DNA from 4 places in the Adlercreutzia sp. genome. Region 2 is predicted to be linked to each of the others. Evidence: predicted binding sites of a transcription regulator. Region 2 holds the regulator's gene; each other region holds the start of a gene.
The links. Region 2 encodes LexA, which represses DNA repair genes until DNA is damaged. Its sites were predicted from a motif close to CNAACANNTGTTNG; they were not measured.
Positions count from the first base shown of each region.

Region 1 (7,442 bases), on a different contig from region 2:
GCGCTCGCGGATCTCCTTCACGATGGGGACGGCGATGACCGCTGCCTGGCCGGTGAAGTGCAGCCCCTCGAAGAAGGCCAGCGACTCGGCCGCCGACATCTCGGTGACGTCGTGGATGGACCGGTCGTTCACCGTGACGGCCAGAATCTCCGGCTTCAGGCGCTGGCCGCCGCAGGTCTCGCAGGGCACGGTGGCGAAGTAGGCGGCCAGCTTCTCGCGCTGGGCGTCGGACTGAGCCTCGGCGTAGCGGCGCTTCACGGCCCCGATGACGCCCTCCCACTCGATGAACCAGTAGGTGTCACGGCCGTCCACCGTGCGGTAGTCCACGCGCACCTTCTCGTCACCCAGGCCGTGCAGGATGGCCTTCTGGGCCTTCTTGGGCATGTCCTCCCAGGGGGTGTCGGCATCGGTGCCCACGTGCTCGGCCACGGCGCGCAGCACCTGGGGATAATAGTTGCCGCTCTTGAAGGGGGCGATGACCCCCTCGTTCAGGGTAAGGGAGGGGTCGGGCACCACGAGCGAGGCGTCCACCTCGTCGCGGCTGCCGATGCCGAGGCAGTCGGGGCAGGCGCCGTAGGGGGCGTTGAAGGAGAAGTCGCGGGGCTGGAGCTCGTCCATGGAGTGGCCGTGCTCGGGGCAGGCCAGGGCGAGCGAGAACAGGTGCTCCCCTTCTCCGAGGCCGCCCGTGGCCCCGGAGGAGGTGACGCCGGCCTCGCCGAGCGGGTTGCCATCGGGCCCGAGCACCTGCACGAGCACGCGCCCGCTCGCCAGCTTGCAGGCCAGCTCCACGGCCTCGGCGATGCGGCTCGTGGCCGACTCCTTCAGCGTGACGCGATCCACCACGACATCGATGAAGTGCTTGATCTTCTTGTTCAGCGTGATGGGCTCGCCGGTCATCTTCACGATCTCCCCGTCGATGCGCACGCGGGAGAAGCCCTCCTTCTGCAGGTCGGCGAAGAGCTTGGTGAACTCGCCCTTGCGGCCGGTCACCACCGGCGCCATGAGGATGGCCTTGGTGGCCTCGCCCTGGGCATCGTCTCCCAGACGGAGAATGTCGTCGGTCACCTGGTCGGTGGTCTGCTTCTTGATCTCGCGACCGCACTCGGGGCAGTGGGGCACGCCTACCCGCGCGAACAGCAGGCGCAGGTAGTCGTAGATCTCGGTGGTGGTGCCCACGGTGGATCGGGGGTTCTTCGAAGTGGTCTTCTGGTCGATGGACACGGCCGGCGACAGGCCGTCGATGGAGTCCACGTCGGGCTTGGACATCTGGCCCAGGAACATGCGGGCGTAGCTGGAGAGGCTCTCCACGTAGCGGCGCTGGCCCTCGGCGTACATGGTGTCGAAGGCGAGGCTCGACTTGCCCGAGCCGGACAGGCCCGTGATGACCACGAGCTCGTCGCGGGGTATGGTGAGATCGACGTCCTTCAGATTGTGCTCGCGGGCGCCCTTGATCACGATTTCATTTGCCATAGATCGCTTCGTTTCCTTCGCGACGTAGCGCAGCGGGCGCCCTGAGGGGAGGCCCGCTGCGCAGCTTCTAGTTTTCGCTGGTTATTTTAGTGGGCACCGGGCCGTCGCGCCAGCCTTAAAGGGAACTTTTGTTCGCCTCCATGGAATCTTCGCAGGCTCGCACCACGGGCCGTGGCACCGCACTGGGCGGCACGGCCGACACCCTCAGCGGAGGCCGGTGCGGCCGACCGCCCGGCTCGAACGCCCCTAGGCAAGGGCCGGCGCGGCGTCCTCGGCGACTACCTCGGACGGCACCTCATCCAAGGCGGCCAGCTCGGCATTGCGCCTCTTGTGGAAGCGGCGCAGGGTCAGGCGCTTCGACTTCTTCCGCACCCGGGCCGTGCGCACCGTGGCCACGACGAAGGCGCAGGAGGCTGTGAGCACGAGGGTCATCACAGCGAACACGACCACGTAGGAGGTGGCGCCGAGCAGGGCCCCGCACAGAAGCCCGGTCACCGCCGAGCCCGCGTAGGCCACGAGGTTCACCGAGGAGAGAATGGCCGACACCTGGAGCACGTTCACCTCCAGCAGCAGCATGCGCAGGGCCGTGGCCAGAGCCGCCCCCATGGCCAGGCTGAACAGCCCGCAGGCCGCCATGAAGGCCCCTTCGGCGCCCGTGGCCACGAACAGGGCCAGGGCCGCGACCGAGGCCGTGGTCACTCCCATAGAGGCCACGAGTGCCTGCTTGGGCCGAAAGCGCTGCACGAGGGGACCGCCGAGCACCGAGGGGGCCATGGCGAGGGCCAGGATGACCGAGCCGGGCAGGGGCGAGGTGGCGCCGAAGCAGCCGTAGGCGATGGGCGCCGAGAACGACTGGAAGAAGCAGCCCACCATCCACGTGGACAGGTACACCACGGCCACGGCAGCGAACAGGTGCCGGCAATCGTGGGGAATGAAGATGCGCGGTCGGATGGAGGCCCGCAGCGAGACGGTGCGGTCGAGGGGCTCGTGGACGAAGTTCACGAGGAACAGGCACAGAACCAGGATCGCGATCATGACCCCGTAGATGACCGTCAGGTCGGGCACGAGGTCGTACAGGACGCCCACGCCGATGGAGCCGACCATGATGCCGAACATGGCGCCGCAGCTGGCCACCGTTGATCCCCAGATCAGGTGCTTCTCCCCCACGCAATCAATGACGAGGGAGGATACGGCGCTCATGCCGAGGCCGGCGGCCAGCCCCTGCACGAAACGGGCGGCGAGCACGTCGGCGCCGCTGCCTGCCCGCAGGAACATGATGCAGCCGAAGACGGCCAGCATGACGGTGAGGCTGGCCACGGGCACGCGGCCGAGGGAATCGGACACGCGACCGGCCAAAAACAGCGTCAGGCTCACGCCCGTGAGATAGGTGAACATGGTGTTGGAGATGTCGGCCGTCGTGAGCCCGATGGTGACCTGGTAGTCGGCATACAGCGGAATGGGCACCGCCGTCGATGCGAAAATAGCCAGAAAGGCGAAGGTCGCCAGGATAAAACCGCGCAGGGACTGAGCGTCCGTCAAATGCGCCTTGTGCATTGCCATCCTCCATGGGTCCAACGTGCCAGCCTTAGAACCTTTCGGGAGGTCACCCCCGAGAAGGTGCGAGCAGTATGAACCCCCGGAGCGCGGAATTCAAGGGGAAACGCGAAGTTCGCCGCTCAGCGATGAAACGGCCCCATTGGGCGCGAAAACGGCAATCCACCGCAACCGCCTGCCGACGGCGGACGGCGCAGGGCCGGGCAAACACCGATTTATGTTTCTTCTGGCATACGTCAAAAGGGGCATAACCATAAGATGATCCCATGAACAGAGCAGCGACACGGGAACGTATCATGGAATTGGGCGCCGAGATCCGTCGGCAGCGCAAGGACCAAGGTTTGTCCCAAGACAAGCTCGCCAAGATGATCAGCACCGATCAGGCCCATATCCATCGCATCGAGAAGGGCCAGCACAATCCCAGCATCGCCATGTACATAGCCATCGCCGACGCCCTCGATATGGAACTGCGCGACCTCATCACGTTCTAACCGAGATGCTGGACTGAGGCATTCCCCCACTCCCATCCCACATCGGCAATCCCCCGCGCGGGTCGTTTCGCCATAGCCGCCGCATCCCCCACTCGCTTTTCGCACCGGCGATCCTGCGAATCATTCTGCCTTGATCGTTATGGGCAGCGGGGCCATAGGTCTCCCTAGCGGGGTCCTGGAATCAGAAGCCGCGCTACAGGATGGCGTGGCCGGCGGTCTGCATGAGATAGGGAATGTAGGCGAGCACGACGAGGGCCGCCCAAAACAGCATCTTCGCCTTCTTGCGACTCATGGCTCCTCCCTTCAGCGGCGGCCCGGCTCAAGGCCGGGCCCTTGGCAACCTTTGGGAGCATCTTCCCACGGATGCGACACCGGGCGCCTTGCACGGGACAACCGTAGGAAGCGAGCAACCGCATCGAAACATCCGCGCCACGGGGCCGTTTTCGCGCCGTAACGGAAGGGCATATCCCGCGAGCAGGACGCGAGAGGGCCGCGAGAAGACCGTCTCGGTGGAAGATGCCGCCACAGCGGCATCGGCGCAACGGCGCGCACGAATGCGCCAGCCCCTCCCCCACAACTGAGCGCTGAGCGGCCGACCTCAGGTGGGACGCTGATGGAAGCGCGAACTCAGGCGAGGCGCCAACGGGCGGCGGGACTCACGCCCGGGGATGGGCGAGGCCGTGAACGCGCTTGAGGCGGTCGGGGCTCACGTGGGTGTAGATCTGGGTGGTGGACAGGCTCGCGTGGCCGAGCATGTCCTGGACGCTGCGCAGGTCGGCATCACCATCGAGCAGCTCGGTGGCGAAGGAGTGGCGCATGGCATGGGGCGACAGGCTCTCGTCGAGGCCAGCGGCCCGCAGGGCCCGCTTGAACATCTTGCGGATGCTGTCGGCGCTCAAGGGACGGCCGCGGTTCGACACGAAGAAGAACTCGCTGGCCTGCCCCTGGAGCAGGGCCGGCCGCGCCTCGCTCAGATAGCGCTCCATGGCCCGCGCTCCCTTCCGGGACAGGGGCACGATGCGCTCCTTGGACCGCTTGCCGAACACCTTTACCTCGCCGGCCGGGAAATCGACCCAGGCCGCGCGCAACCCCGCCGCCTCGGACACGCGGGCACCGCAGGAGAAGAGGAACTCGAGCAGGGCCGCGTCCCGCATCTCGGCAGGCGTCTGCTCCCGGGGGGCGCCGTCGGCATCCATCTCGCCGTAGACCGCTAGCAGGGCCGCCATATCGTCCCGGGCGATGGTCTTGGGCAGCCGCCGCGCAGCCTTGGGGGCCTGGACGACTCCGGCCGGGTCGTTGGCGGTGACGCCGGCGCGATTCGCCCAGCGGAAGAACGAGCGCAGCGAGGACAGATGGCGCTTGATGGTCGTGCGGGCGTAGCGGGCCTGGTCGAGCTCGGCCAAATAGCGGCGCAGCTGGCGGTAGGACACCTCCCAGGGGGCAACGCCGCTGCGGTGGGCCCACGCCAGGTAGGCCCGCAGATCGTCGCGGTAGGCCCGCACCGTGTGGGCCGAGGCCCCCTGCTCCACGGCCAGGGCGGTGCAGAACCGCTCCACGTCACCGGCACCGGGCAGTTCGGGCTGCTCCTCGGCCGTCATGGCGCCATCAGGCCCGCGGCCTCGAGGGCGGCGCGGTAGCCGTCGAGGGCCGCCGAGGCCCGGCGAGCGTAGGCGCCGTAGCGCTCCCGCTTGTTGCGCACCGGCGGGTCGAGGGGCCGCAGGATGCCGAAGTTCACGTGCATGGGCTGGTAGTCCGCCGTGGCCGGGTCCGTGGCGTAGGCCAGAAGCGCCCCCCATACCGTGTCGGGCGGCAGCGGCGGCAGAGCGCGCCCGCGCAGGCCGGCCGTCACGGCCAGGGCAACATGGAGCCCCGAGCGGATGGCCTCGCAGTACCCCTCGGTGCCGGCCAGCTGACCGGCCACGTAGATCGGCGCGCCCAGGGCCCGGGCCTCATCGGAGACGAGGCGGCCGTGACCGTCCAGCAGGCGCGGCGCGTCGAGGAACGTGTTGCGGTGCATCACGCCGTAGCGGGCGAACTCGGCCTGCTCCAGGCCAGGGATGAGGCGGAATACGCGGCGCTGCTCCGGGAAGGTGAGGTTGGTCTGGAAGCCCACCAGGTTGTAGCTCTGGCCGCAGGCGTCCTCGGCCCGCAGCTGGAGGGCGGCCCAAGGGCGGCGTCCCGTGCGCGGATCGGTGAGGCCGACCGGCTTGAGGGCCCCGAAGCGCGGTGCGTCGCGGCCGGCCCGGGCGATCTCCTCGATGGGCTGGCAGGCCTGGAACAGCTCCCGGCTCTCGAAGTCCTTGGCGATGACCCGCTCGGCGCCGAGCAGCTCGTCGACGAAGCGCTCGTACTCCTCCCGGGAGAACGGGGCGTTCAGGTAGTCGCCGCCGGCGCTGGCATCCTCGTAGCGGCTCTGGCGGAACACGCGCTCCCGATCGATGGAGTCCGCCATCACCACCGGGGCCGCGGCGTCGTAGAAGGCCAGGGCGCCGCGGCCGGTCAGAGCCATGAGCGCCGAGGAGAGCCCGTCGGAGGTGAGCGGGCCGCTCGCCAGGACGACCGCGTCGGCCCCGCGGGCGAGCGCGGCGATGTCCGTCGCCTCCCGCCGCACCACCTCGATGAGGGGATGGGCCTCCACGCGCTCGGTCACCGCCCGGCTGAACAGCGTCCGATCCACGGCCAGGGCACCGCCGGCCGCCACGGCCGTGGCCCGGGCCTCCTCCATGAGCGGCGAGCCGAGGGCCGCCAGTTCCTCTTTCAGCAGTCCCGCCGCACTGTCGGGCTTGGTGCTCTTGAGGGAGTTCGAGCAGACGAGCTCGGCCAGGCCCCCCGTATGGTGCACGGGGGTCCGGCGCTCGGGGCGCATCTCCCACAGGCTCACCGCGATGCCGCGATCCGCCAGGTCGAGAGCCGCCTCGCTGCCGGCCAGACCGCCGCCTACTATGTTCACATGGTACGTCATGGCTCAACAGGATACCAAATAACGGCACGGCCACCCCCGTCAATCCGGCGGCGCTCCCCCAGGACGTCGCGATCGCGCGGCTCATGGGCGGCCTCCTTCCGGCGCGGGCACCCGCGGCCCGTAGCGGCCGTCCGGGTACTGGGCGATAAGGCCGTCCCGCTGGGCCGTGGCGAGCCAGACCATGAGCCACGGAAGCTCCCCTCCCGCCGGACCGTGGGCCCGAGCAAGAGATCGCAGCTCCTCCATACCGAGGGGCTCGGCGGCCAGAGCGGCGAGCAGGGCCTCCTCGCCGCTCTGGCCCGGAGGCGCCCCATCGGAACCCTCCTTCTTTTCTCCTTCCGCCTCTGGCTCCCTCAGGCACCCGTAGGTGAGGAACAGGGCGTCGGCGAAGCTGTCGTCGTCGATGATGGGCAGGGCGCCCTGGTAGAGCAGGCGGTTGGCACCGCGGGAATTCTCAGAGGTGATGGCCCCCGGCACCACCCACACCTCCCGTCCGGCGGCCAGGGCCTCGTCGGCCGTGGAGAAGGTGCCCGAGGGCAGCCCGGCCTCCACGATGAGCGTAGCGCGCGCGAGCCCCGCAATGAGCCGGTTGCGCTCGCGGAAGGTGTAGGGCTGGGGCGGGAAGTCCCAGGGGCGCTCGGACACCACGGCCCCGCCGCCGTCGACGATGCGCTGGAACAGGCCGGCGTTCTCGGCGGGATAGAGCTGGTCGCAGCCGCCCCCGAGGAAGGCCACGGTGGGGCAAGCGGCGGCCAGGGCCGCCTCGTGGGCCACCGCATCGCAGCCCCGGGCGCCCCCGGAGACGATGGGAATGCCCCGGGCGGCAGCGGCCGAGGCGAAGCGCCGAGCCGCCGTACGGCCGTAGGGCGTCGCCCGGCGCGCCCCCACCACGGCGAGCCCCGGGCGCAGAGCCGCAGGATCGCCCACCCCGTAGAGACGCTCGGGGGGCCGGGGACAAGCCTTGA
Region 1 covers NZ_JBQIIT010000005.1:202,769-210,210, reverse strand. The annotation lists gene uvrA (excinuclease ABC subunit UvrA) at 1-1,470, opposite strand, end outside; gene ACTOXK_RS05080 (MFS transporter) at 1,717-3,024, opposite strand; gene ACTOXK_RS05075 (helix-turn-helix domain-containing protein) at 3,291-3,515, shown strand; gene ACTOXK_RS05070 (tyrosine recombinase) at 4,172-5,113, opposite strand; gene trmFO (methylenetetrahydrofolate--tRNA-(uracil(54)-C(5))-methyltransferase (FADH(2)-oxidizing) TrmFO) at 5,110-6,465, opposite strand; gene dprA (DNA-processing protein DprA) at 6,559-7,442, opposite strand, start outside.
Region 1: a site for LexA is predicted at 1,592-1,605, ahead of uvrA (excinuclease ABC subunit UvrA). Genes of this name have one in related genera too.

Region 2 (7,442 bases):
GACGTGTACGACCTCATAAACGAGATGAAGATCACCAATTTTGCAATGCTCATGTCCTTCTTGGTAGAATTCAAGCCAGAGTATGTTCCCTACGTCTCAAGCCACGTGAACTTGGTCAAGACGTACATAACGGAACTTAATCGATGCTGCCTCTAGCATAAATCAGGGTTATTGGACATAAGTTTTCTTATCAGCCTTTTACCGATGGAATAGGCCGCTTGCCGCGAATAACCTAATTCCATATTATCAGCCTTTCAGAGAGAATGGTGGATGGATGGGGAGGATCGTTGTGACTTTTAGCCCCAGGCGTTGCCGCCGCCCTCGGAGGGGCTCGTCGGCGACAGGCTGCTCGCGGCGTCGCCGAGGATGGCGCTGTAGTCGCCGGTCTGCATGGCGTCCATGAGCACGGGCAGCATCATGGCGACGCCGATGCCGTTGAGCACGAGGGCCACCGCGCCGATGCCAATGCCCATGAGGGCGGTTTGCCTGAGCGCTCGGGCGTAGGGCCGCTTGGCCGGTGCCACGGCATCGAGAACGTCGCGAATCTTGACGAAGGCGATGATGGCGCAAACAAGCGCCACGGTGCTCAGGGCGACGCCGCCGATAATGAAGGATATGGGGCCGGCCACCGTGGCCACGGTGGCGAGGGTTCGCGCCGACTTGAGCTCGTAGTCGGCCACGGCAGCCTGGGCGCTTTCCATGGACTCAGCGATCTGAGGGTCGATGGAGGGCGTAGCGGGCCGCTGCCCTTGGGTCGATGGGTCGTCGGGACGCGGGGACTCCGGTCTCTGCGGCGATTCGTTGGGCGCCGAGGCGTCTTCGGGCTTCTGGGGCGGTTGATCCATGGATCCTCGATTCTAGCTGACTCCGCTGCTGCCGAAGCCCTGGGCTCCACGGGCACTGGCGGGAAGCTGATCTGTGTTATGTAAAGTAATCGAAGGGGTAGCTACGATCATCATCTGGGCGATGCGATCGCCCTTTTCGAAGGAAAACGGCTCCTGGGGATCGAGATTGACGAGCACGACCATGATCTCGCCTCGGTAGCCGCTATCCACCAGTCCCGGCCCGTTCACGACGGAGATGCCGTGACGGGATGCAAGGCCGCTGCGCGGAATGACGAGCCCGGCGTAGCCGTCCGGAATGGCCATGGCGAAGCCGCACGGCACCGTCATGCGCTCGAAGGGCTTCAACGTGCCGGCCACGGCGGCCCGCAGATCGAGCCCCGCATCTCCCGGATGGGCGTACTGGGGCGCAGGCAGCGCCTCGTCGAGAACGGTGATGCTCACATCCATGGCGTACCTCCCCTACCCGAGCTCGCCCAGGGCCGAGGAGAACTCCTCCACGCTCTGGAAATCCTTGTATACGCTGGCGAAGCGAATGTAGGCCACATCGTCGAGCTTCGCCAGTCGCGCCAGGGCCATATCGCCGAGATCTTTCGATTTGATCTCCGTGCGCTGGGTAGAACGGAGCTCCGATTCGATGCTCGCGATGAGGTGATCGATCTTCTCTGGCGTGATGGGCCGTTTGGCGCAGGCGATGAGCAGGCCGCGCATGAGCTTCTCCCGATTGAACACCTCGGAGGAGCCGTCGGTCTTGATGACGAGGATGGGGTTCTCGGCCAATCGCTCGTAGGTGGTGAAGCGGGTGCCGCATTCCAGGCATTCGCGACGCCGGCGAATGGATGCCCCCTCGTCGGCAGAGCGGGAATCGACGACTTTCGATTCGGGATATCCGCAGGAAGGACAGCGCATGGGTTCTCCTAACAATGAGTTGGTTACCCATGATACCCCAAGGGTCGCCGGCTTCCGGCATCTTCAAGACTTTGCTACCATCGTGATACGTCGACGGCTTCTCGAGTCCCGCATCCAACGGCGGCGGCTCTCCGAGCACCCATCCGCTCCCGTTCGCAGGGGTCGCTTTTCTCAAGCAAAGAGCATGACGAAGGAGATGACGGTGCTGAGGGCGAAGGCGATGGGAAATTCAAATCGGCTCATTTTTTCTCTCCTGACCTCTTGCGTAGAACCTTTGTTCGCAGTTATAATAGAACGAACAAAAGTTCATGTCAACAAATTTTTCAAACAAATGTACGCCTTATAGAAAGGATGCAGCATGACCCAGAAAGTAACCAGGCGGCAGCAGGCGGTTCTTGACTGCATCGAGGCGTGCATACGGGAGAAGGGCTATGGCCCCACGGTGCGTGAAGTCTGCCAGACCCTCGGCCTGTCCTCCCCTTCCACCGTACACGTGCACCTGAAGGCCCTGGAAGATAAGGGCTATATCAAGCGGGATCCGCTCAAGTCCCGTTCCATCGCCCTCACCTACCCGATTGACGACATGCCCTCCCCCGCCGTTAGCGTGGCGGGCAGCTACAGCAATCTCGTCAACGTGCCCCTGGTGGGCGATGTGGCGGCCGGCTGTCCCATTTTGGCCCAGGAGAACATTACCGACACCATTACGCTGCCCACGGACATCGTGGGTGACGCCGCATCCTTCATGTTGTCAGTGCGGGGCGAGTCCATGGTGGAGATCGGCATCAACGACGGTGATTACGTCGTGGTCAAGGAGCAGTCCGTGGCGAACAACGGCGATATCGTCGTGGCCATTGTGGACGACGGGGCCACGGTAAAGCGCTTCTACAAGGAGGCCGACCATATTCGCCTTCAGCCGGAGAACTCCTCCATGGATCCCATTATCGTGAGCGATTGCTCTATCGCGGGCAAGGTGGTGGCCGTCTTCCGCCGCCTCTAGAAGGGCCACCGGGCAATTTCGCGCTCGACAAAACTCGATAGCATCCAACGAGGGCCATGGAAGTGCTTCCATGGCCCTCGTATAAGGGGTGCTGCGCGGACGATAATGCTCCGTCCCGGCTCTCCGCCCGTCGCTACGCGGAGAACTCCCGAAAAGCGGCGGCGAAGGCCGGGGCGGCGAGCATTTGGATGTGGGTGCCGTCGGCCTCGTGAGACTCCGAGATGATATGGCAGCGCTCATGGGCGAGCGACACCAGATCGCCGCGCTGGTAGGGAATCACTACATCGAGTTTGGCATCGGCGGCCGAGGCGGCCGCAGCCAGGGCGGTCACAAGGCCGTCGATGCCCTCGCCGGTGCGAGCCGAGACGAACTGGGCGTGGGGGAAGCGACGACGCAGCCCGGTCAGAGTCTCCTCATCGAGCAGGTCGCACTTGTTGAACACCTCGATGGTGGCGATGGCCTCGGCGCCGATCTGGTCGAGCACCTCGCAAACGGCATCGATCTGCCCCTCGAACTCCGGAGAGGAGGCATCAACCACATGGAGGATCAGGTCGGCGCCGGTGATCTCATCGAGTGTCGATTTGAAGGCTTCCACCAGGGTGGTGGGCAGCTTCTGGATGAAGCCGACGGTGTCGGTGACGGTGACCTCGCGGCCCTCGGGCAGGGAGAACTTGCGGGTGGTGGAATCCAGGGTGGCGAAGAGCTTGTCGTAGCTGAGCACATCGGCCCCGGTGAGCCGGTTGATGAGAGAGCTCTTCCCCGCGTTGGTGTAGCCGGCCAGGGCCACCTTGAACATGCCGCTGCCGTAGCGGCTCTCCCGCTGCAGCGAGCGCACCTCGGAAAGATGGGCCAGTTCGCGGCGGATGGAGGTGATGCGCTTGCGTACCATGCGGCGGTCCACTTCCAGCTGGCTCTCGCCCTCGCCGAAGCGGGATCCCACGCCGCCGCCCATGCGGTTCGAGGCCAGGTGCGCCCACATGCCGCGCAGGCGCGGGTAGAGGTACTGGTTCTGGGCGAGCCGCACCTGGAGGCGCCCTTCCTTGGAGGTGGCGTGAAGGGCGAAGATGTCCAGAATGAGGGCCGTGCGGTCGATGACCTTCACGGACTTGTCCATGATCTTCTCGAGGTTCGCCTGCTGGGAGGGGGTCAGCTCGTCGTCGAAGATGACGAGGTCCGCCTCGCAGCTGCGGGCGAGCTCGGCGATTTCGACGGCTTTGCCCGAACCTACGAAGGTGCGGGGGTTCGGGGCATCGAGGCGCTGGGTGGTGGAGGCCACCACATCGGCTCCGGCGGTGTCGGCCAGGCGATCGAGCTCGGCCAGCGACGACTCCAGGGGCCATTCGAGACCCGGGCGGTCGACGCCCACGATGACGGCCCGCTCCCGGCGCTGTTCGGCCATGGTGGCGGGGCCCTTCTGGATAACAGATTGATATTCGGTCATGGGGTGCTCCTTATGCGTAGTGTGCGACTAAAGGGCGCGCGGGGCGCCGAGAAATGCCCGACAAGGCTATGGGCTAGTCGACAAAGCGCATGGACAACACGCTCCCCTCTCTACCGGTCGCTGAGACGCGAATGAAAAATGCCCTGCTATGATAGCACAGGCATTCCCCTTCGCAAGATGGAGTCTATTCCAATGTTTCCAGCTGGGCCATGATCTCGTCGGCTACGGCCCGGGCGTCCCCGGCATCGGCATCGATCCAGCGGATGCGCTCGTCGCGGCGGAACCAGGTGCGTTGGCGCTTGCCGTAGCGGCGCGTGGCCTGCTTGATGGCGGCGATGGCCTCATCCAGGGTGCAGCGTCCCTCCAGGGCCTCGACGATCTCCTTGTAGCCGATGGCCTGGGGCGCCGTCACTCCCTCGCGGAAGCCCGCATCCAAAAGACCGCGCACCTCCCCTACCAGACCGGCCTCGACCATGGCATCTACCCGGGCGTCGATGCGCTCGTTCAGCACCGTCGGGGTGACGGCCAGGCCGAACTGCACGGTGGGAACGGCCGCCTCGATGGAGGCCAGGTTGCGCTTCTGCTCGGCATAGGAGCGCCCCTCGGCCAGAAGCTCGAAGGCCCGCACGACGCGGCGCACGTTGTTCGGGTGCAGCTCCCGGGCGCTGTCCGGATCGCGGCGGTTCAGCTCGTCCCAGAGGGCCTGGGCCCCTTCCCGTGCGGCAAAGGCGGTCCACTGCTCGCGCACGGGATTGTCCACCTGCTCGCCGGCGGGAAACTCGTAAGCGTCGATGGCCGCCTTCACATAGAGGCCCGTTCCCCCGCAGAGCACGGCCCGCTTGCCGCGGGCGGCGATGGCCGCGAAGGCATCGCGGGCGAAGGACTGGAACAGGGCCGCGGAATAGGGCTCGCCGGGATCGACGAGGTCGAAGCCGTGATGGGCCACGATGCGCTCAGGCGCGGGCAGCTTGCCCGTGCCGATATCCATGCCGCGGTAGATCTGCATGGAATCGGCGCTCACCACTTCCCCGCCGATAGCCGCCGCCACGAGCTGGGCGGCATCGGTCTTGCCCGAGGCCGTGGGGCCGACGATGCAGATAACGGGCGGGGCGGCGTCAGCCATCGACCACCGTGCCGGAGAGGTACCAGGTGCGGGCCTCGTCGATGCGCATGGGCACGATGGTGCCGACGAGCTCGTCGGCGGTGCGCCCGGTGGGAACGGGTCCGTGCACCGTCTGGTTCTTGGGGCTCTTGCCGGCCAGCACCGCGCCGTCGCGCTTGGAGGTACCCTCGATGAGCACGGGCACGATGGTGCCGAGCTCGGCCTGGTTCGTCTCGAAGGCCTTGCGCTGCACGAGGTCCACCAGCCGGTCGAAGCGCTCCTGAATGACCTCGCGGGGGGTGTCGTCTTCCATCGAGGCGGCCGGCGTGCCCTCGCGCTTCGAGTAGATGAACGTGAACACCTGGCTGTAGCCCACCTCTTCCACGAGGCGGTAGGTGTCCATGAAGTCCTCCTCGGTCTCGCCCGGGAAGCCCACGATGATATCGGTGGACAGGGCGATGTCGGGCACGACGGCCCGCAGCTTCTCAATGAGCCCGAGGTAGTGCTTCCGCGTGTAGCGGCGGTTCATGGCCTTGAGGATGCGGTCGGAGCCCGACTGCACCGGCAGGTGCAGGGCCGGCATGAGGGATCGCAAGGTGCCGAAGCGGGCGATCACCTCGTCGGTGAGGTCCTTGGGGTGGCTCGTGGCGAAGCGCAGCCGCTCGATACCGGTATCGTCCAGGGCGTCGAGCACCGCGGCGAAGCGCGGCTCGCCGTAGAGGTCGCGGCCGTAGGAGTTCACGTTCTGGCCGAGCAGGGTGATCTCCTTCACGCCGGCCTCCACGTAGCGCCGGGCCTCCTCGGCGATGTCCTCCAGGGGGCGCGACTTCTCGCGGCCGCGCACGTAGGGCACGATGCAGTAGGAGCAGAAGTTGTTGCAGCCCACGGTGATGGGCAGCCACGCCGCCCAGGCGTGCTCCCGGTCGGTGGGCAGGGCGGTGGAGAACTCCGCTCCCCCGTCGAGCACCTCGACGGAATGGCCCGCGCTCTCCATGGCCGAGGCGAGCAGCCCCGGCAGCGAGGCCAGGTTATGGGTGCCGAAGACCACGTCGAGGTGGGGCAGCTGCTCCACGAGCTTCTCGCCGTCGCGCTGGCCGATGCAGCCGCCCACCGCGATGTAGCGCTTCTCGTAGGGCGAGCCGTCTCGCACGGGAATGTTCTTCATGGATGCGACCTGGCCGTAGAGCCGCGTATCGGCGGCCTCGCGCACGCAACAGGTCATGAACACGACGATGTCGGCCTCTTCGATAGTGCCGACGGACAGCGAGCCCAGGCCCTCGAGCATGCCGGCGACGCGCTCGGAGTCGTGCTTGTTCATCTGACAGCCGAAGGTGTGGATGCAGAAGGTGGTGCCCTCGAAGGAAACGCCCATGGCGACCGCCGGCTACAGTGCGACCGCGTCGGCCGCGGCGACGACGGCGAAGCCGGCGCGGGGTTCCACGGAGAAGCGGATGGCGGTGCGGTACTCGCCGTCGATGACGATATCGGCGAACGAGGGGATGCAGCAGATCTCGATGCCCACCGGAGAGAGGAATCCGCGCGAGATGGCCACGGCCTTCACCGCCTGGTTCACGGCGCCGGCGCCCACGGCCTGGATCTCGACGGACGAGCCGTCCTTGATCATGCCCGCGATGGCGCCGGCCACGGAGGCCGGGGAAGACTTCGAGGATACCTTGAGGCAGCCGATGGACGGCCGGGGTTCTGTGGTGGTTGACACGTCGCTGATCCTTGTCCTTTGAGGCGTGGTTGCTGGTCTGATAGGGGTTCGTTTAATGTCGAATCGCGAGGGAATGCCTTGGAAATTCAAACGTTACTATTCTACCGAAAGGGCGCAGGGGGCGCAATATCGCGCAGGCCTAAGACATCTTGCGGATGGGAACGGTGATGCGAATGGCGTCGGCTCCCACGGAAACTTCCGGCCGGCCCACGGCCTCGAGGAAATATCGATCGGCCAGGGCCTCTACGGATCGGGCCGCGCTCTCTCGCAGGGCCTCCACATCCGCCTCGGCCAGCCGCAGTCCCCGGCCGTCTCCCCCTTTGCGCCGGATGTGGGGACGGGCGGGCGCGGCGGCGGGAAAGCTCTCGTCCCGAAGGCGGTCGATGAGGGATGCCGGCGGCTCGATGGTGCCGTCCATGATGCGGCGCGCGGAA
Region 2 covers NZ_JBQIIT010000017.1:20,188-27,629, forward strand. The annotation lists gene ACTOXK_RS09555 (Rep family protein) at 1-156, shown strand, start outside; gene ACTOXK_RS09560 (hypothetical protein) at 297-845, opposite strand; gene dut (dUTP diphosphatase) at 858-1,292, opposite strand; gene nrdR (transcriptional regulator NrdR) at 1,305-1,751, opposite strand; gene lexA (transcriptional repressor LexA) at 2,110-2,748, shown strand; gene hflX (GTPase HflX) at 2,882-4,189, opposite strand; gene miaA (tRNA (adenosine(37)-N6)-dimethylallyltransferase MiaA) at 4,374-5,312, opposite strand; gene miaB (tRNA (N6-isopentenyl adenosine(37)-C2)-methylthiotransferase MiaB) at 5,305-6,663, opposite strand; gene ACTOXK_RS09595 (stage V sporulation protein S) at 6,676-7,008, opposite strand; gene ACTOXK_RS09600 (ATP-binding protein) at 7,148-7,442, opposite strand, start outside.

Region 3 (7,442 bases), on a different contig from region 2:
TGATCTCCTAACGACGAAACGGGAGCGACCAGTCCGATCGCTCCCGTCCATGGTAGGGCCCCACGGCGCCCTGAGCGGGCGGCCGGTCCCTTGGTTGCCGTTTTGACAGCGCGGCGTCGCCGTTACTTTTTCTTCTTGAGGAAGCTCAGGGAGTCGGCGATCTCGTCGAAGGTGCCCTTCAGCTCCGCGGCCACGGCCACGCCGTCCTTGTAGATGGCGTTCACATCCTTGGTGGCCGCCGCCACGCCCTCGCGGCTGATGCCCAGATCGAACTCGTCGCCGCCGGAGGTGCGCTCCACGCGCACGCCGTCGCTGTCGTTGTCCTCGTCGACGTAGTAGTACTCCACCTCGTTGCCGTCCTCGTCCAGCAGGATGAAGCCGATCTCGTTGTCGAACTCGTCCACGATGACCGCGTGCACGTCACCGTCCTCGATCTCCATCTCGATGATCTCGCTCTCCTCTTCGGGCACCTCTTCAATGTGGTAGCCCTCGGAGTGCAGCACGTCGGCGTCCTCCTCGTCCTGCACGGCCCGCTCCACTTCGTCCTCGTCCCAGCCGTCGTAGTCGGCCTCGTTGTCGGTCATGAAGCTGTCGTAGGCGTGCTCCACATCGCTTTCCGCCGCATCTTCGCCGAAGATCTCGTCCTCGTCGCTTTCCACGTCCTCAAGCTCGGTTTCCTGGTCGGTCCACTCGGCATCGGTCTCGCCGAGCTCTTCCATGCTCTCCAGCTCTTCGTCCAGACCCATGGCAGCACTCCTTTTATCGTGTCCGTCCTTCAGGGCCGCTGCGGCGGCCGCACACCCATGATGTCATCCTGCCGCCCGTCTCGCCCAGACGGCGCGGTTTCGTTTCCCTAACGTGAACGCTCTTTCATGGCACGGTCGATCTCGCGCTTGGCGTCCCGTTCCTTCATGCTCGCCCGCTTGTCGTAGAGCTTCTTGCCCCGGGCCAGAGCCAGCTCCACCTTCACCCGGCCGTCGGTGTTGAAGTACATCTTCAACGGCACGATGGCCAGACCCTTCTCGACCACCTTCCCGTCCAGGTAGCGGATCTGCTTCTTGTGCAGCAGAAGCCGGCGCTTGCGGTCGGGATCGGGGTTGAAGATGGACCCGTTGGCGTAGGGCGGGATGTGCACGTTGTTCAGCCACACCTCGCCGTTGCGGATGAGGGCGAAGCAGTCGGTGAGCTGGCAGTTGTTCTCGCGCAGGGAGCGCACCTCGGTGCCCGTCAGCTCGATGCCCGCCTCGTAGGTCTCCAAAATCTCGTAGTCGTGAAGGGCCCGGCGGTTCTTCGCGATGGTCTTCTCGTCGCGCTTGGGCACGGTGCTACTCCTCCCCCGCTGCCTCGGCATCCGCCTCACCGCCGGCGATGGCGCCGCCCATGCCCGGCACGAAGCTGACCTCGGAGGTAAGATCGCGGGCGAAGCGGGTGATGAGGCGCACCGTGGCGTCCAGGTCGGCCAGGCACACCACCTCGGTGGGCGTGTGCATGTAGCGCAGCGGCACCGAGATGAGGCCCGTGGGAATGCCGGCACGCGTGACCTGGATGGCCCGGGCGTCGGTGCCGGTCACACTCGGCTCGGCCTCCAGCTGGTAGGGAATGCCCTCGGCCTTGGCCGCGGCCACCAAGCGCTCGAAGACCACCGGGTTGATGTTCGGGCCGCGGGCGATGACCGGGCCGCCGCCGCAGACGATCTTGCCGTACTTGGTGGCGTCGATGCCCGGGTAGTCGGTGGCGTGGGTCACGTCGAAGGCCAGGGCCACGTCGGGGTTCACGGCATGGGCACTCGTCTGCGCGCCGCGGGTGCCGATCTCCTCCTGGGTGGTGGCCACGGCGACAAAATCGCCCGCCGCGCGACCGGCCTCGGCCAGCTTCTCCATGACGCGGCAGGCCACCCACACGCCGCACTTGTCGTCGAAGCACTTGGAGACGGCCATGTCGTCGCCGAAGCGCTCGAAGCCCACGCCGAAGGTGATGGGATCGCCCACGGCCACGAGCTTCCGCACGCGCTTGGCCTTCATGCCCAGATCGATCACGAGGCCCGAAAGGGGCGTGACGTTCTTGCGCTCGTCGGGCTCGATGAGGTGGATGGGCTTGCGGCCCACGACACCGCGCAGCACGCCGCTCGCCGTGTGCACGTCCACGCGCATGCCGGGCAGAATGGCCGCGTCCACGCCGCCGAGGGAAGCCACCGACAGGAAGCCCTCCGGAGAGATGTAGGTGACCATGAGGCCGATCTCGTCCATGTGGGCCGCCAGCATGAGCGAGGGCGCGGCCTCGTCGGTGCCGGAAAGCACTGCGGCCACGCTGCCCATGGTATCGGTGGACACCTCGTCGGCCACCTCCCCCAGCCGCTCGCGCACCAGCGCCGCCACCGGTTCCTCGAAGCCGGTCGGAGAGGGGGTCTCCACCAGCTGCTTCAAGAACTTGATCTGCTTCTTCTTCATAAACGATGCTCCTTTTAACTGCCTACCAGTACCCCTTGGAGTGCTTTCGCTTGCGCTCGGGCTTGGGGGGACGGAAATCCAGCGCCATCTGGCCGTCGGTGGTCTTCTCCTGCTTCTCGGCCGGGGCCGCGGCCTTGCGCTCCACTTTCTCGATGGTCCAGGACACCGCGCCGGCCCCGAACAGCTCCAGCATCTTCAGCCGTGCGTCGTGGGCATTGGCCTTGGTGCCGGCCCGCGCCTCGCTTTGGAATTCGAAGAGACCGCGCTCGCGGTCGTGGGATCCCTTGGGTGACTGGTAGTGGGCAACATAGGTCTGCATAAACGGGCGGTCCTTCCGTCTCTGTGGTTCAGGGGCCATTCTAGCACGACGGAGGCCCCGCCTTGAAAGCCAAACAGGCCACCGCTGGAAAACCAACGATGGCCTGTCTATGATTATGGAGCCAGTGACAGGAATCGAACCCGCAACCCACTGATTACAAATCAGTTGCTCTACCGTTGAGCCACACTGGCGCCGTGCATGCGGCACCTCTCCCTCCCCGAAGATGACGCCGCATCCGCTTATTGTACGACAAGCTTTCCATTTAGGAAAGTCACAACGGCGCAACGGCACCGCCGGCATGGAAGATCGCCGCCCCGCGCCCAGAAGCGGCTACTCCTTGGCGCCCCACTGCTCGTAGTAGGCGTCGATGGCGGCGGCGATATCGTCGTCGATGACCACGCGGCCGGCCACCTCGCGGTTGTGCAGGCATTCCTTCACCTCGGCCATGGACACGATGGAGGCCACCGGGAAGCCGTACTTCGCCTCGATCTCCTTCTGGGCCGTGGTCACGCCGCCCTTTCCCACCTCCATGCGGTTGAGCGACACGATGAGCCCCTGCACGGCAACATTGGCCGCGCCCGTCACGATGGGATAGGTCTCGTCGATGGACTTGCCCGAGGTGGTCACGTCCTCCACCATGATGACCTTATCGCCATCATGCAGCTCGGCGCCGAGCAGGTTGCCCGCATCGGCCCCGTGGTCCTTCACTTCCTTGCGGTTGCAGCAGTACTTCACTTCCTTGCCGTACAGCTCCTGCAGCGCCATGGCGGTGACCACGGCTAGGGGAATGCCCTTGTAGGCCGGCCCGAACACCACGTCGAAGTCGAGCCCGAAATTGTCGTTGATGGCCTGGGCGTAGTACAGGCCCAGCCGGTGCAGCTGCTCGCCGGTCACATAGGCCCCCGCGTTCATGAAAAACGGCGACTTGCGCCCGCTCTTCAACGTGAAGTCGCCGAACTTCAGCACGTCGCTTTGAACCATGAACTCGATGAACTCGCGCTTGTAAGCCTCCATGACCGCCCTTTCATCCACGAGGGAATCCCTCATATTTTCTTGTGCACCTATGATACCCCATTCGAGCGTCCCACCCTGCCGAACTGGTGAAAACTATCGCGGACAGCGAGTGGCTCCGGAACTTTTTTGGGGTTATTCGAGCAGCAGCACGTCCTCGCGCGTGCGTGCCAGGGCGCGCAGGTCGTCGGAGAAGCCGCTCACGCTGAAGAGGACGTATACCGGAGCCTTCCCAAAACGTTGAAAAGCCGGGTCGCTCAATGCCTTTTGCACCTGTTCTTCCAAGTGAGCCAAAACATTGGCCCCCACGGGCTTCGACCAGAACTTGCACTCGCCGAATGCTGCCCGCCCCGCATCCACGCTCAACCCCACGACATCCAGCTCGACATCGCGCGCACCCCACCAAGCACCCACGCGCTCAGGCATGAAGGACAGCGCCCCTCCCGCGCCCGCATCCCACAGACGGTCGCGGCACACGTCCTCGTACACATAGGAGACTTGTCCGTCAATGAAGTTCCACTTGATCGTTTTGAGCGCTTCCGCCCGGTGCCCCGTTTCCAAAAGCCCCATCTGGGGAAAGACGAAGCGGAACCAGAACCTGAGATAATTGTCCTTGATGCGATAAAGGCCCTTCTTACTCTTCTCGGGATTCGCCTCCGTCACCGGCACCGTGCGGTCCAGCACGTCGAGCCCCTCGAGCACCTTCAGGTACTTCGACAATCCCGTCTGCTTCACGTTCAACGCCGCCGCGATCTGGCCGCTTTTGCGGTTTCCCGCCGCCACTGCCCGCAAAATGGAGAAATAGGTTCCCACCTCGCTCACTTCCTTCGATAAAAGGAAGTTCGGCTCGTCGTACAGATAGCTGTTGGAATTCAGGACGCTTCTCTCAATGCCGCGATACACATCCCCGGTGTCCTTGAAGCTCTCGATGTACTTGGGAACGCCGCCGGTAACGCTGTACAGCTCGACCAACTCGCGATACCCCGTTTTAGCGGGAAAGAAATCCCCGTAGAACCGGAAGGGTATCTGCCGCATGCGAATCTGCGCCGTACGCCTTCCGTACAGAGGGCTGCTATAGGAGAGGACCTGGCTTTCCATAAGCGAAACAAGCGAGCCGCAGAGGATGATCATCACGTTGCGTTTGCTGAGCATCGTATCCCACAGGCGCTGAAAGACAGAGGGGAACGCCGGGTTCGCCTTGCCGAGGTATTGGAACTCGTCTAGCGCGATGACGAGGCGTTCACCGCTTTGCGTCAAGCGGTCAAAGAGAATGTCCCAGTTGTCGACGGATACCTGGCCGAGCAAATTGTCGCCTGTGAGCGCAGCCACCTGCTTTTGAAAGGCCACCCGGTTCTGCTCCTCCGATTCCTCGGTGGCCAAAAAGTACAGGGCACGCTTGTCGCGGACGAACTCCGTGATGAGCGCCGTCTTCCCGACGCGGCGGCGACCGTAGATGACTACCAGGGCAGCCTGGGATTCGGCGTACTGCTCTTCCAGCGTGGCAAGCTCCTCAACGCGATCGACGAACGGGCCCATAATGGCGCTCCTTCCTGCAACTCTGCCATGGTTACATAGTATTATACTCTAAAGTATAATACTTCAAAGTATAATATTTTTTCCCTGTCGTGACCCATTGAACCACCTCCGAAGACCGTGCCGCCCTCATGCCGAAAACCCATGGAGCGCCTCATCCGGTCAACGGGAGAGCAGTTGACACCCGAACATTTATTCGGTTATTATAGCGTACATTCATTCGTGCGAACAGGTGTGCTTATGAGGTGCCGTCGGCTGGAAGGGGTAACGCGGTGAACGTCATCGAGAAGCTGGAAGTGCTGGCCGATGCGGCGAAGTACGACGTGGCCTGCACCTCCTCCGGCGTGCAGCGCTCGGGGAAGAAGGGGCAGCTGGGCGCGGCGCACCAGGCAGGCTGCTGCCATTCCTTCACGCCCGACGGGCGCTGCGTCACGCTGCTGAAGGTGCTCATGACCAACGCCTGCGTCTACGACTGCGCCTACTGCGTGAACCGCGCCAGCAACGCCGCGGTCGCGCGCACGGCCTTCACCCCGCGCGAGCTGGCCGATCTCACCATCGGGTTCTACCGCCGCAACTACATCGAGGGGCTCTTCCTCTCCTCGGGGGTGGCCGGCTGCCCCGACCGCACCACCGAGCTCATGATAGAGGCCCTGCGCATCCTGCGGGATGAGTACGGCTTTCGCGGCTACATCCACACCAAGACCATCCCCGGCACGTCTTTGGAGCTCATCGACGAGCTGGGCCGTCTGTCCGACCGCCTCTCGGTGAACCTGGAACTGCCGAGCAAGCAGAGCCTGGGGCTTCTGGCCCCCAACAAATCGCGTCATTCCATCCTGCGCCCCATGCGGCACATCTACGAATCGGTGGCCGAAGACAAGGAATCCCGCGCCCTCGCCCAGCGCCGCACCACGGTGTACCTCCAGAAGAAGACCGCCCGCAAGACGCGGGCCTTCGCCCCGGCGGGCCAGTCCACCCAGATGATCGTCGGTGCCACCCCGGAGAGCGACTACCAGATCCTGAACCTGTCGGCGGCGCTCTACACCCAGCTGTCCTTGAAGCGCGTGTTCTTCAGCGCCTACCTGCCCGTGGTGGCCGACCCGCTCCTGCCCGCCACCGATGCCGTGCAGCTGAACCGCGAGCACCGCCTGTACCAGGCCGATTGGCTGCTGCGCTACTACGGGTTCGACGTAAGCGAGATCATCGACGAGGAGAACCCCTTCCTCGCCCCCGATGTGGATCCGAAGGCCAACTGGGCCCTGAACCACCTGGACTTCTTCCCCGTGGAGGTGAACACCGCGCCCCTGGAGGCGCTGCTGCGCGTACCCGGCATCGGCGTGCGCGGAGCGCGGCTCATCCTGCGGGCCCGGCGCCAGTCCACTCTGGGCGAGGCGGAGTTGCGCAAGCTCGGCATCGCCTACAAGCGGGCCCGCTACTTCATCACCATGAACGGCGCCTACGGGGGCTCCGGCATCGATTTCTCCCGCGATGCGCTGCACGCGCGCCTTTCCGCCCCCATCGAGGGCGGCCGCCACGGGCGCCGTGCCGACCGGGCCGTGCAGGGCCAGATGAGCCTCTTCGAGGCGGTGGACGCTCCGCCGGTGCTCCCCGAGGCGAGCCCCGCCAACCGCGCCGCCCTCGATGTCGCCTTCGAGGCCCAGCGCCGTGCCCTGGCCCAGGCAACGACGGCCCCGGCGATGGGCGGTGGCACCGCAGGCGAACGGCGACAGGCCTTCGGTGCAGAAGCGTACCGCCCTGGACGTGAAAGCGCGGCACAGGAGAGCGCCGAGCACGGCCACGACACCCGCGAGCCGCTGCTCTCGGTGGCCTAGGAGGGCACCGTGCACCGCACAGACCACGACACGCCCGCAACCTCTTCGCCGACCGTCGCGCACCGGCCTGCCGCAGATTCGCTTCCCGCCGTCGCGGCCGGGGCGGGCTCCCCTCCCCGGCCGGCCACCCCGTCGGCGAGCCCGGAGGCTATCTACGACGAGGTGGCCTACGCTTACGATGGCACCTTGGAAGGGCTGCTCTCGGCCATCTTCGCCGCCTACGAGCGCCGCGAGAACCCGACCGATGTGGTGCCCGAGAGCCGGCTCCAGCCCCGCCTGGGCCAGCGGGTGGCGCCCATCCCC
Region 3 covers NZ_JBQIIT010000001.1:50,166-57,607, reverse strand. The annotation lists gene ACTOXK_RS00265 (hypothetical protein) at 123-746, opposite strand; gene smpB (SsrA-binding protein SmpB) at 854-1,321, opposite strand; gene ACTOXK_RS00255 (M42 family metallopeptidase) at 1,326-2,447, opposite strand; gene ACTOXK_RS00250 (hypothetical protein) at 2,470-2,766, opposite strand; tRNA gene ACTOXK_RS00245 (tRNA-Thr) at 2,883-2,957, opposite strand; gene pyrE (orotate phosphoribosyltransferase) at 3,097-3,780, opposite strand; gene ACTOXK_RS00235 (ATP-binding protein) at 3,913-5,313, opposite strand; gene ACTOXK_RS00230 (putative DNA modification/repair radical SAM protein) at 5,583-7,139, shown strand; gene ACTOXK_RS00225 (TIGR03915 family putative DNA repair protein) at 7,149-7,442, shown strand, end outside.
Region 3: a site for LexA is predicted at 5,496-5,509, ahead of ACTOXK_RS00230 (putative DNA modification/repair radical SAM protein). Genes of this name have one in related genera too.

Region 4 (7,442 bases), on a different contig from region 2:
TCGATGCTTACGCCGTAGAGCTCGGCGATGAGGGGCAGCATCGAGATGTCGGGCATGCTCTGGCCGCACTCCCACTTGGAGACGGCGGCCTTGGTGATCCCGAGGTGGTTGGCGACTTCCTCTTGCGTGAGACCGTGCGCGGTCCTCAGGGAGGCAAGGGTGTTCGCTAGGGACAAGTTGCTCATGGGCGCTCCTTCGATTGACGTACTCAATTATCCGCCGCAGAAATGCCCCGAACAAGCGAGAGTGCGTGGACGCACCTCGGCAGCAAGTCAACTAGTGGTTGACGGGGAGTGAGCGCCCTGAGATAAGCGAGGCATCGCTCACGGGGTCGATCGCTGCCCCGGCTGCTTCCTTTCCTGGCATCATGGGGAGCGTCTTCGCCTTCCTGGCGCTCTTGCCCGGTGACGCCGGCTTGCCCCGCCTCGTGGATTCCAGGCGCCTCCTAGAGGGCTTGCCGGGACTTGGCGTCTATGGGCCGACTATACTTGTATATGCAGGCGCATTTCGCACAAACTTGCGTCGGCTATGGGACGCGGGAAGATTTCTCGTGCTGATTCTTTCCGAGCAACGCCAAGCCAAATTCTCCGAAGACGATTCGTCCCCTCATGCCGAGGAAGGTAAAAAGATGGATGCAGCAAGAACTCGAAAGAATGGCCTCGTATTCTTTTGCGCGCTAGGCCTCCTCCTTTACGCCTACGGCGTTGCCTCCGCTCGATACATCCCCTTCCATATCGAGGGCATCGCTCTTCCCCTCGACTTCATGGTCGGAATCCCGCTCGGCTTCTACCTGCTCGTGGTGAGGCCGAGGAAGCTCACGTTGCTCGCCGTCATCCCGGTCATCTGGATGGGATATGCGCTCAGCGTAGTCGCGCTCGGGTCGCCCGAGGCCGGCATCCTCCCGTACCTCCTCTCCGTATTGGTCCCGGTGGAGCTCGCCGTCGCAGTCAGGGAAGTCCGGAAGATCGTCAGGATCTACCGGACCGCCAAGGCGAGCAGCGACGACCCCATGGCGTGGTTCAAGGACACGATGCGCTACCTCGTGCGCAGGGACATGCCGGCGAGCATGACGGCGGCCGAGCTCAGCGTGTGGTACTACGCCCTCTTCTCTTGGCGGAAGAAGCCCTACGTGCTCCCAGATGAGAAGACGTTCGGCTACCACAACGCCGGCGGCTACATGAACATGATGCTCGGCCTTGCGCTCGCGTTCCCGGTGGAGATCATCGGCGTACACATGCTTGTGTCCCAGTGGAGCATCGCGGCGGCGTGCCTGGTCACGGCCCTCTCGGTCTACTCGGTCGTGTGGCTCGCCGGCGACGCGAGGGCCCGCATCATGCGACCCGTCGCAATCGGTGTTGACTGCGTTCGCCTGGAATGCGGCATCCAAATGCATGCCACGATTCCGTTCGCTGATATCGAAAAAGTCTGCTTCTCCGAGGACGACATCCGAGACATTGAGAAGTCGGACAAGCTCAACTACGGAACCTTCTATCAGGCGAACGTCTGGATCGTGTCGAAGCACCCAGTTGCCGTGCGCACGATGCTCGGTGAGAAGCGGGTGCGTGCTATTGGTATGAGCCTGGACGACCCTCACGCCTTCGCAAGCGCATTGGAAGAAGCTCTGTGAGCACCATGGGTCGCGCGCCGTTTCAAGTGCTCGTCTTCCTGCGGAGGAGCAATCACGGGACTGCCGAATACCTCTTGCTCCGACGTGCCGACATGGGCGTATGGCAAGGCGTCGCCGGCGGCGGCGAAGGCGACGAGACACCCGTCGAGGCAGCGATCAGGGAGACCGTGGAGGAGACGGGCGTGAGCGTCTCTAGCGTGATCGACCTTGAATCAGTAGAGATTCTGTCAGTGTTGGACGTTGCGGGGTTCTATCGCTGGGGGCATGACGTCGAGCTGCTCCCCGAGTACTCGTTCTTAGCGGACGTACCATTTGATACGCCAATCCAGCTCAGCTGCGAGCATACCGAATACCTCTGGTGCGATTTGCAGCAAGCGCTGGAGTTACTGGAATGGGATTCAAACAAAAGAGCGCTGAGCGCTGCACGACACCTAGAGTTTACGGGGTCAAATTGACCCCGTGCGCCTGAACAGGCGTTTCTCTCTGGAAACTCTCCAATGAGCTACGCCGGCTGGGCTTCGAGGTGGATCGACGATCGGTCCGCCAGCTCCATGTAGTCCGGGCCGAGCCAGAGCAACAGCTCCTCCTGCCTCACGATGAGCGGCATGCGGTGGTGGATGGGCACCATGTCGGCGTTCGCCTCGGTGGTGACCATTGAAAAGGCATCGCCCTTCCATGTGCAGCCGATGAGGATGATGTCCTGCCCGGGCACGCGGAACTCGTACTGGCGTTTGATGGGCTTACCGGTCTTGGGCGAAGGGAATGTCTCGCTCTGGCTGGATTCGAAGAACGCGGGCACCGGTATGACGCAGCGACGGTGCTCCATTGAGTCGCGCCAGGTGGGCTTCATGGCACTTTCGATGCGCGTGTTGAAGACCACACCGGGCTTCCACGACTCCTCGAAGCCCCAGGACAGATCGCGGGCGGCAAGGCTCCCCGGGCCCAGGTTCGGGGCGGGCTGCGCCGTGTCGAACGACGGCACGATGAGGGGCGCAAGCGACTTCGGGTACGCCTGCGGCTTTCGCGCAGGCCAGTCTGGCTCCAAGTTGAGCGGCGCGCCGACCTCGATCTGCCGCACGATTTCGAGAACCTCGTCGAATGTGAATATGACGCATCTTCCGCACATGGCAACATCGTAGCAGCCAGCCCGCGCGCCTGCGGGAACGGTAGCCGAATCGCAACCGGGATGCGCGCCACCGTCCCAGCATGGCCCGGCGGCGCCGATCCCCGACGGCCTACTCTCGGGCGACGATGAAGGCCGTGTCCTCGCGGATGTAGTTGTTCGCGTTCCAAGAGTAGTCGCCGTCGTGGTCGTAGTGCTCGACGTAGGGCACGCCTGCAAGCTCCGGCCTGTTGCGATTGCCCTCGCCGATGCCGACGACAGGGTACGTCTTCCAGCCGGACTCGTATTCGCGCATGAAGACGACGTCGCCGATCTCGACTTCGGACGTGGGAACCTCGACGGCATCGAGGAGATCGCCCAGGCGCAGGGCCTCGGGCATGGCCTCGTCGAAGCTTCGCAGCATCTCGTCGAAGTCGTATTCGCGCTGCTCGCGGGACTCCGGGATGTCGTGCCATCCGTTCACGTTCCAGTCCTCGTCGTAGGAGACCTCCCTGCGGCCGACAATCTTCCAGCCGTCGATGATGTAGACGCCGTTGTCTCCCTGGTCGCCGAGGTTCTTGAAGCGGTCGATGCCCACGCTCGTCGAGCAGCCGAAGAAATTGCACATCACCTGCGCGATCCGCGCCCAGCCGTAGTTGTCGGAGCTCGGGGGATGGTACCCCTGCAGCTCGCAATACCGAAGCAGCGGCTCCACGGTGTCGCGCCCGCCGTTCCAATGAAGGTATAGCGCCAGCTCCTTGTCCGGTGTCGTGATGACCGCCCTGTTTCCCATGGTCTTGCCTCCTTGGTCTAATGCGGCGAGCCCCTCGCTCACCGCCTCGTGACCAGATGGCCTGCGCTGGTTCTGCGCGCGCCGCAAGGATCAGAGCGCATGTCTTCGCGAAACCTGCACCACGTCATGGATGGGCGCATCGTCGCTTGTGCGGGTTTCGCGAGGAGATGAGCGCCTTGAGGCGTGACGCGGGTTCAGTGCGAGCGTTATCTGGATAGAGGCGTGTGAGGGGCCATGCCGCCAAGCAAGGAGGCGCTTGGAAACGGGCTGCACCGGCAAGCGGATTGGAGCCGCATATTAGAAATGGATGGGCGGGGCCCCGCGCCGCGTCGATATGAGCCGCTAGGAGACGAGCTCGTCCGGTACGATCTCCTCCACGAACCAGCGCGGGTCCTCGTAGTAGAGCTGGGTGATGCGCTCGCCGATGCGTATCGTGTAGCAGATGCCGTCGCCCCCGACCTTGCGCGACGAGGACCGGCGGACGCTGCGCACGTCGTCGATGGCGTAGGTCTTGCCGTCGTACCACTGGATAGAGAGCGGCCGAACGCGGCCGTCCTCGTCCATGCGGGCGGTGACGGACACGTAGCGCTTGCGCCAGCCGTCGGCTCCCTTCATGCCCGTCACCTCCTTCCTACCTCAGAAACCCGATCGGATGCACGGTGTTGTCCCGCTTGATGTCGAGGCCTCCCATCACCTCGTCGGTGAGCTCCACCGCGCGGTGCACGCAGCGGTTGCCGAAGCGGGACCTGAGCTCGTCGATGGCCAGGTCGAGCCTCTCGGCCCTGAGCGCCTCCTCGGCGTCGCCGAAGATGTCGCACTGCAGCGGGTCGTCCATCGAGGAGAGGTTGGTTGCGCGAACGTGGATGGCGCGGATGGCGTGCTCCTCGTCGAGCGGCTGGTTCGCCTCGATGAGCCCCATCGCGAGCTTCGCGACGTCCGAGGTCAGGCACGTCGGAATCCGCAGCGTCGTCTGCCTGGAGTACCCGGACAGATCCCCCGCGCGCCTCACGCCCACGGATACCGTGCGGCACCTGAGGCGCGACTCGCGCATCCTCTGGGTGACCGATTCGGAGAGAAGCCACACGAGCGCCTTCACGTCCGACTCGCACACGAGGTCGCGCGGGGCGGTGAGCCCGTTGCCGATGCCCTTCACCACATAGTCGACGTCGGCCTTCGCGAGATCCATCTGCCGAACCGGGCTCCCGTCGATGCCGTTGGCGAAGTCGCGCAGCATGAATCCGATCTTGCCGAAGCGCCTGCCGAGGAAGTAGTCGCCCGCATGTGCCAGGTCCCCTATGGTCTCGTAGCCCGCCGCGTGGAGCTTGCGGGCGGTGGCGGGGCCGACGTAGATCATCTCGGATGCCGCCATGGGCCAGGCGACATCGCGGTAGTTCTCGCGCGTGATCGAGACGATCCCGTCACCCGGGTCGGTGTCGCTTCCGAGCTTGGCGAACACCTTGTTCCACGACACGCCGACGGAGACCGTGAGCCCGAGCTCGTCCTTCACGCGGCCAGATATCTCATTCGCCACGAGCATCGCGTCGCCCCCGAAGAGCTGCAGGGAGCCCGTCAGGTCGATCCAGGACTCGTCGAGCCCGAAAGGCTCCACGAGGTCGGTGTACTCGTAGTAGATCATGCGGGCGAGGCGCGAGTAGCGCTTGTAGGCGGCGTAGTCCGGCGGCACGACGATGAGCTCCGGGCACTTCTGCCTGGCCTGCCATATCGCCTCCGCCGTCTTCACGCCGCAAGCCTTGGCCTCTCGCGACTTGGCGAGGATGATCCCGTTCCGGCGCTCCGGGTCGCCGGCGACGGCCACCGCCCTGCCGCGAAGGCGCGGGTCGAGGTGCTGCGCGACGGATGCGTAGAAAGCGTTCATGTCGATATGCATGATCACGCGCTCGCGCACGGAGCACCTCCTCATTGAATAGGAACATATGTTCGATTATGGGATATTCAATGATGCTACCCAAAGAAGGATTAGTCAATCGAACAGATTGTGTTTTTTGGGTTCGAGCGCCCGACCGACGCCGCGCGTCAACGTCCTGTACCGAGCTGGACTCGACTGAGACAAATTGTCCCAGTCGCGCTGAGCTGGGAAAACTTCGAAGAAATCGTCAATTTGGTCATGCGATGAAGACCTTGGGCATCATCGCGCCTGTCCCATGGAAGGTCATCAAGGGCAAGCCTGTCCAACGATAATTTAGACAGTGAACAAGGAGGCGACATGAACAACGACAAGATTTTCGAGTTCAGCTACGGCGGACTATTCAGCGGATACAGGGAGCTCTGCATAGTCGAAGAGGGCGGCCGCATCATCGCTCGCTACACGGAGTTTCCCCAGGCGGGCAGGGACCGCACGTTCGAGGTTTCCGGCGAAGACCTAGAAGAGCTTGAACGGGCGCTGGAGGGCGCTGGCGTGCGCGGGTGGTTTGCAAACTACTGGAATCCCGTGCTCGACGGGACGCAGTGGAGCCTCACCTTCGAGGGCAGGACGCATGAGGGGTCGAACTGCTACCCCGAAGGCTTCGGAGCCCTCTCTTCATTCCTCGCTGACAGGTTCGATATGCCGGGATGCGAGCCCGAGGAGTGCTTCGTCGAAAGGCCGGGCGAGATCGACCCGCGCGAGCACATCGCGCTCTACCTGAATCGCGTCGGAGACGGACGCGAACAACAACGCATGGACGCCGACGAGCTCGAAGAGCACATGGAGGACATGAGGATGACCGCAAGCGAGATGCGCGCCGACATCGACGCGCTCGCCGACGCAGCGCCAAGGTTCCGGAGATACTCGGAGATCATCGAGGATGCCGGTATCGAGCCGAGCCTCCAGCGCATGAGGGAACTCGACGTGCGCGATCTCGACGCCGACGTCATCATCGCGATGATGGCCTTCATCTACCGAGCAGACAGGTGGGACGGCTACAGCGAGGACTTCCTGGAATGCGTGACCGACGGAACGTTCGACAGATGGCTCGAAGCACTGTCCGAAAAGCTGGCACGAGAATGGTGAGCCGCATGGGTGCCACGGGGACTCCGAAGCCGGGTGCCCGGAGATTCTGCCTCTGCGCCACAGGTGAGATCGGCTACTACATCGCTTGCGACCTCGATGAGGGAAGGCTGCGGTTCTGGGAGGAGACGAGGAGCCGAGGCTATTCGTCCCTCCTTCTTAGCGAGAACAGAGAAGAGCGGCGCGCCGCCTTCGAGGTCATCCGCAGGCACGCGGAATCCGAGTACTGCGTTGGCGTGGAGCTCACCGAACGGCAGACAGCTAACATGGAGAGCCTCCTCACGCCTGATTGCATAGAATCCATGCGGGGGATAACAAACGACTCCATGGCACAGCGCTCCCAATACTTCTGCTATCGCGACGGATGGTCGCTCAGCTTCTACGCGGAGGGCGACGACGGTCTGCCGCCTCTCTCCCTCAACGGAATCACCTGGTGCTCCTTCATGGACGACGAGCTCCCATTCGAGCTGCTTGAGTCATACGTTGGGTCTGAGATCCTCAACAACCGTTGCGAGGCGTTCCCTTACGACGTGTCCCACAAGGCGATTCCTGAGAAAACGAGGCAAATCGTCACAAAGGCGCTCGAAGTGGGTATGGAGGCGATCGACGAGGTCCTCTGGTACGGAACAAGGCGTTTGCTCGTCGAGCTCGACAATACGGAAATCGGAAGGCACCTCAGCTACGAGCTGTCTGATGATTCTTTCACCATACGGTACGGAAACGAGATTTCTCGAGGATGCAAGTTGTACCAGCGCCCGGCTTGCGAGAAGGTCTTTGGCAGACGACATGTCTTTCAGGAGTGACCCTGATAAGGTTACAGATCGGCAGCATCGCATATTAAACCTTCATATTCAAGCAGGGTGTACCATGGATGCACATCTTATATTCGCATAGGAGCATAGTATGTACGCAT
Region 4 covers NZ_JBQIIT010000004.1:132,112-139,553, forward strand. The annotation lists gene ACTOXK_RS03735 (helix-turn-helix domain-containing protein) at 1-185, opposite strand, end outside; gene ACTOXK_RS03740 (hypothetical protein) at 629-1,627, shown strand; gene ACTOXK_RS03745 (NUDIX hydrolase) at 1,633-2,082, shown strand; gene ACTOXK_RS03750 (SOS response-associated peptidase) at 2,130-2,753, opposite strand; gene ACTOXK_RS03755 (hypothetical protein) at 2,863-3,522, opposite strand; gene ACTOXK_RS03760 (hypothetical protein) at 3,865-4,137, opposite strand; gene ACTOXK_RS03765 (Y-family DNA polymerase) at 4,154-5,428, opposite strand; gene ACTOXK_RS03770 (hypothetical protein) at 5,747-6,532, shown strand; gene ACTOXK_RS03775 (hypothetical protein) at 6,538-7,332, shown strand; gene ACTOXK_RS03780 (hypothetical protein) at 7,433-7,442, shown strand, end outside.
Region 4: a site for LexA is predicted at 5,450-5,463, ahead of ACTOXK_RS03765 (Y-family DNA polymerase). Genes of this name have one in related genera too.